2 regions of the Ilyobacter polytropus DSM 2926 genome follow, and region 2 is predicted to be linked to the other one. Evidence: riboswitches for the same ligand, from Rfam matches in the RefSeq annotation. Region 2 holds a riboswitch; the other holds the start of a gene.
The links. A riboswitch is a leader RNA that binds a small molecule or an ion and turns the genes downstream of it on or off. The one in region 2 is predicted to bind cobalamin.
Positions count from the first base shown of each region.

Region 1: linked by a shared signal. The riboswitch ahead of ILYOP_RS12090 (cobyrinic acid a,c-diamide synthase CobB) and the one ahead of ILYOP_RS13385 (sirohydrochlorin cobaltochelatase) in region 2 are both predicted to bind cobalamin.

Region 1 covers NC_014633.1:464,733-467,922, reverse strand. The annotation lists gene ILYOP_RS12095 (precorrin-8X methylmutase) at 1-562, opposite strand, end outside; gene ILYOP_RS12090 (cobyrinic acid a,c-diamide synthase CobB) at 562-1,893, opposite strand; cobalamin riboswitch at 2,011-2,197, opposite strand; gene ILYOP_RS12085 (manganese efflux pump MntP) at 2,580-3,128, opposite strand.
Region 2 covers NC_014633.1:757,969-761,158, reverse strand. The annotation lists gene ILYOP_RS13390 (ABC transporter ATP-binding protein) at 1-791, opposite strand, end outside; cobalamin riboswitch at 1,005-1,184, shown strand; gene ILYOP_RS13385 (sirohydrochlorin cobaltochelatase) at 1,308-2,228, shown strand; gene ILYOP_RS13380 (sirohydrochlorin cobaltochelatase) at 2,465-3,190, shown strand, end outside.

The sequences.
Region 1 (3,190 bases), 290 kb from region 2:
TAATTATATATGGTATATCTTTCATCTCTTTTAAGGCCTCTTTAGATTCAGCAGCTCCCACAAAACCAACAGGAACACCGATAACTAAGGCAGGTTTTTCTACCTCTCCTTTTTCTACAAGTTCTTTTAAAGTAAAAAGTGCTGTAGGAGCATTTCCTATTAGATATATCTTCGTTTCTGGATCTTTAGCGGCCTTTTCCATCCCCACCATTGATCTAGTTACTCCTCTTTCTTTTGCTATTTTTGCCACCTCAGGGTCTGAAACCATAGAGTAAGGTACACATCCAAATCTCTCAAGATTTTTTTTAGATAATCCGTTCACTATCATACTGGTATCGCAATATATTCTAGATCCGCCTTTAATTGCTTCCATAGCCTTTTCTATTACACCTTCTGAAAATTCAGTTATATCAGCATATTCAAAGTCAGCTGTAGTGTGAACAAGTCTTTTTATAACAGGAGCTTGTTGCTCTGTAAAAAGCTTGTTTTTCTCACCTAACTCTTCTGTTATTATCTCAAAACTTCTCTTTTCGATATCCATAGGTACTTTTATGTATTTCATTATCTTCTCCCTTTTTCAAAAAGTTTTTTAAAAAATTCTATATTTCCCCAGAAATGCACATGAGGATATCCTGCCAAAAGGTTTCTTTTTGTAAAGCCACACTGCCACTTTCTTCCGTTTTCCTTGGAAATATCAAAGTAACATTTTTCATCTCCAACTCTTGATATGTCTGAATAGTGAAATTCATGGGCTCTGCCCTTGAGTCCGTCAGTAGTCTCAAAATTTATGTATCCAAACCTTTTTATATTAAGTCGGTTTTTCATCTCTACATCTACATCTATTAGTCCACACATTTTGTGATAGACACCTTCTTTGTCCTTAATTCCCTTACCAAGGTACATAAATCCACCGCATTCCCCGTAAATTGGAATATTATTTTCATAGGCGTTTCTTATGGAGTCCTGTGTTATCTTGTTATTTTCAAGAATTTCTCCGAAATTTTCAGGATATCCTCCCCCTAGATAAATAAAGTCACTGTTTTCTGGAATCTTTTCGTTATTAAGGGGACTAAAACCAGTTATTTCCATCCCTGCATACTCCATAAGCTCTATGTTTGATCTATAATAAAAAGAAAATGCTGTGTCTCTGGCTATTGCAACCTTGAGTCCTTTAAACATATCTTTGATTTTTTCTGATTCATAACTACTCTCTATAACCTCATCAGTTTCTGATGCCTCTAGAATCCCCTCTAAATCTAAGTACTTTTCTGCCATCTCTTTCAAAACCTCAAGTTTTTTCTTGAGTCCTTCTATCTCCTCTGCCTGTCTGAGACCCAGGTGACGGCTTCCTAGTTCTATCTCAGGGTTCGGAGGAAAGTAACCAAAACATTTTATTCCTGTGTGTCTTTCGATCCCTTCTTTCAATAAATCGTACAGTTTCTCACTAGACACATTGTTTAATATGACTCCTCCTATTTTTACCCTAGAATCCAAAAGTTTATAGCCTAATACCTTTGCCGCTACACTTGTAGATGCACCCTTAGCGTCTACTACCAGCATAACCGGGGTTTTTAAAAGTCTCGCCATATGTGCACTGCTTCCGTTGTCTAGATCATGGTTTTTACCATCATAGAGTCCCATTACACCTTCTATTATTGATATATTCCCTCGGCTGCTTCCATCTATAAATATTTTTTTTACTGCTTCTTCTCCACATATAAATATATCCAGATTGTAAGATGGGTTTTCTGTTACAAATTCATGGAATCTTGGATCAATATAATCCGGTCCCACCTTAAAAGGAGTAACTTTATCTAAAGCAGCCATTATAGCCGTACTTATGGTAGTTTTTCCAACTCCTGAATTTGTTCCTGCTATCAGTAATCTCTTCATAGAATATCCTCCAATAAAAAAACCTTCCTTGTGCAAGGAAGGTCAGGAATATCTCAGTCTGATCAGAATGTTTTTCTGCCTCAAATCAAGCTATGCCTCCCTGTCCTCGCAGGCTAGTACATCTCTAAGATCAAGGCAGGTCTCCTGGCTCAGCTTCATCCTATAAGGTACACCCTTCCCAGAAAATATTTTCCAGTGGCAAACATACCTTAGTCAGCTTTACAGTGGCGGGACCGCGAGAGATTTTCACTCTTCTTCCCTTTTAATTTGGAATTGTTCCAAAACCTTAATCGTTTTATATAATATTACCTGTTCATTATAAATCTTTTTGTAGTATTTTTCAACAACTATTTAATATTTTAATCAGTTTTACATAAAAAAATCAGTGTATCAATATTTATTTTTTATATCTCTATTATTATATTTTATTGTTTTTGTTATTTTAAAAAAAATATAATACTTATAAATTATCGGACTTTGTAGTTGGTAGTGAGGTTTTTAAAATTTAAAAAAAAATTTAAACTTTTTATAGATCTTAGACGACTAAATTTATGAAGTGGCAAATCGAGAATTTGTATTCGACAATTCTCACCTTCATAATTTTCTCCCTCATTTAAAAAGCAGACCAAGCTTTAAAGCTTGGTCTGCTTTTTTTTACAATCTAAACTTTAAAATAACTATTTAAATCAGAATAAACTCTTCACCCCTATAAATATAAGTATAAATCCGCCAGCAAAATTCATTGGATAGTTTGCAAAATAAGTCGTTTTATATCCCAAATAAATCCCTAGTAGAGAAGCCATAGAAGTAAATACGCCTATCATAGCGGTAATAACAAAGATTTCAACACTAAGTTTCAAAGATACAGAGGCTCCTATTACCAAGGCATCTATACTCGTTGCAAGACTGAGCAAAATAAGATTAAACTCAGACTTGGTTTCTAATGTTTTTTTGTTCTTATACTCTTTGTAAGATTCAAAAACCATTTTCCCTCCTAAAAATACAAGAATGAAAAACAGAGAAAAGTGAATAAAAGCACTGGTCTTTCCTAAAAATAAAACTCTGCTTTTAAACCCTATAAAAAACATCAAAACCTGAAATACTCCAAATACAGTAATGGTTTTAAAAATATCTGTAAACTTTAATTTTTCAATGGTAAATCCCTTTGTTAACGAAGCTGTAAAAACATCTAGAGTAAGGCTTATAAATATAAAGGGTAAATAAATTAATTTCATAAGACCTTCCTCCTTTAAAAAAATATATTTTCTTGATCTAAAAAACTTCAATCTTCAAATTA
Region 2 (3,190 bases):
AATATCCCACCGAAAAATAATGTAGTAAGCTGAATAATGTTCATAATAAAACTGAGACCTGAAAAATATTCTGCAGAGAGTTTGAAATTCTCCCTCTTAGCCTCTCTGAATTCAGTATTTTTTTTCTGGAATTTTTCATTTTCAAATTTCTCATTTGTAAAAGCCTGTACAACCCTTATCCCAGAGATGGAATCTTCAACCTGAGAGTTTATGGCAGATATTTTTTTTCTGGATTTTCCAAAAGATTTTTTCATCAAGTTCTTCTTGGCTGCTGCAAACCAAATAAGTAAAGGCACCAAAGAGAATATAATAAGCGTGAGTTTTTTATTCATTGTAAACATAATGATAAATGTCCCTGTAAACTTAAGTATTGCCAAAAAGAAATCCTCGGGACCGATATGAGCAAATTCAGATATATAACTTAGATCATTTACTATCCTAGACATGATAGCCCCGGTTTTTGTATTGTCAAAAAATGTAAAGGAAAGCTTCTGAACATGGGCAAATAAGTCTCTTCTCATATCGTACTCGATAAGGATACCTAGCATCTTACCCCAGTAATATACAACATAACTAGCCAGATACCTGAGAATATAAAGTGCCACAAGAACAGCTCCGAATATATAAAGTAGTTTCAGATCTCCTCTTGGGATAACATCATCTAGGGTCCTTTGTACCAGTAATGGAAATAAAAGGTCAAGACCTGCCATGGCAAAGGCACAAATAAAGTCCAGTATTACTAATTTAAAATGAGGTTTATAATATCTTGCAAAACAAAGTAGATCCTTCATATCAACTACACCGCCTGTTTATTTTTTGAAATTATAACGCAAAAATTTATCTTCTGTAAGTTTATCTTATAAATGAGCAAGTATTGAAATTATCAATAATATATTTTTTGTACAAACTATTTTAGCATATATTAAGAATAAATATGAAAATAATAATTGGAATTTTAAATTATTATTGACTTTTAAGGTTTATAATAGTATATTTTTTACTGAAAGTGAATACATTTTTAAGGTTTTCCAACTTTGGAATTAAAAGGGAAGAGGAGTGAAAGACTCCCGCGGTCCCGCCACTGTAATGCAGACGAAGGCAAATTACCCACTGGATTAAAATCTGGGAAGGGTGCTAGTAGGATGAAGCTGAGCCAGGAGACCTGCCTTAAAAATAATATTGTCAATATCACTTGCGGGGACGAGAGATGTAGAGGCTTTTTTTAGGCTTTTAAAATTTCTCTCCTGAGATTACTCAGGATTTTTTTATTTCCTGAAAACCATTATAAAAATCTTAAGGAGGAAAAAATGAAGAAGTTTAGTATTTTGGCAGGAGCATTATTATTGGCAGGGACTCTTTTTGCATCAGAAGGATATGAAAAGAAGCCTATGTTTGAAACTATGAGGGCAGCGGACAAAGGGGCAGTTGTAATGGTTCACTTTGGAAGCAGTTATCCTGAAACAAGAAAATTAACAATCGAAGCGATTAACGAAAAGGCAGAAGAAGAATTTAAAGATTTAGAGGTGAGAGATGCCTTTACTTCTAGAATCATAATGAAAATACTCAAAAGAAGAGGAATAGATAAAGATAACCCTAAAGAGGTTTTAGAAACCTTAAAGGCTGAGGGATATACACATGTGTTAGTTCAGGCGACTCATGTAATCGACGGTGTAGAGGCTGAAAATCTAAAAAAAGAGATAGAAGAATTTGAGGACGATTTCAAAGAGATAAGATTGGGAACATCACTTCTTACAACTCCAGAGGACTATAAGGAAGTGGCTCATATTTTAGGAGATAAAATCGGTAAACTGAAAAGAAAAGAAGCTGCAGTATTTGTAGGACACGGGACTCACGACCCTGGAACTGCTGCCTATCCTATGATGGACTATGTCTTCAAATCTGAAGGATATAAAAATTTTTATGTAGGGACTATAGAGGGTTATCCTATATTTGACAATGTTGTTTCTAGACTAAAACAAGCGAAGATAAAAAAAGTAAAGCTTATGCCATTTATGTTTGTAGCAGGAGATCATGCCAATAATGATATCGCTGTAGACTGGAAAGAAATGCTAGAGGAAAAAGGATTTAAGGTGGAAGTTATCTTAGAAGGGCTAGGACAGCAAGCTGAAATACAGGATATCTATATGGAGCACGCTAAGTTTGCAGCCGAACATGAAGCAGAAGATATGGCTAAAAAGAAAAAAGAATACGCTGAAGGTAAAGAATAATGATTTTATGCAGGCAGAAAATCTGCCTGCATTTTTTGTTCGTTTAAGGAGATCTTAAAAAAATAATGAAAAGCCTTATTTCTGCAAAGTTTTTTTCATTTCGAGTAGGGTCAATATAAACTATTTGATATTTTTGAAATAATAGCCGATAATTAATTGAAGAGTCTTTGTTGATATTATATTGGTTTTACACCTTAAGATTTTCATAAAAGAATAAAAAAGGAGGTAGAGGTTGGATGGCAAATAAAAATTACTCGGATAATAATTTAAATATTTGTGAAAATGTGAAAAAGGGTATTCTGATGGTTCACTTTGGTACAGTAAAAGCAGAAGTCAGAAAAAATACTTTGGGTTTACTAAATAAAAACATAGCTGAAAAGTTTCAGGAATTTCAGATAAGAGAGGCCTATACTTCCAGAATGATAATAAAAAGAATATATACAAAATATGAAGTTAGAAAAAGTACTCCAAAAGAAGCCCTTAGGATGATGGCACAAGATGGGTTTACCCATGTTATAGTTCAGGCTAGCCATGTGATAAACGGTCTAGAGGGAGAGTATCTAAAGGATGAGATAAAATATTTTAAAGATGAATTTCAGGAAATAAGAATGGGAGACCCACTTCTGACTCTGCCAGAGGATTATATTCAGATAGCCGATATTTTTAAGAAGAAGTTTGAAAATACAGGGGGAGCAGTTGTTTTGGCAGGTCACGGAACAAGACATCACTCTAACTCTGCCTATGGTATGCTTCAGACAGTTTTTAATATAAGAGAGATGGAGGAGTTCTATATAAGTACTGTAGAAGGATATCCTGCCTTAGACGATCTGATAACTCAGCTGAAAAAAGACAGGGTGAAAAAGGTGACCCTTGTTCCTTTTATGATAGTTGCAGGAAATCATGTCAAAGAGGACATAGACGGAGAATGGCGGGAGACTCTCGAAAAAGAAGGATTTTCTGTG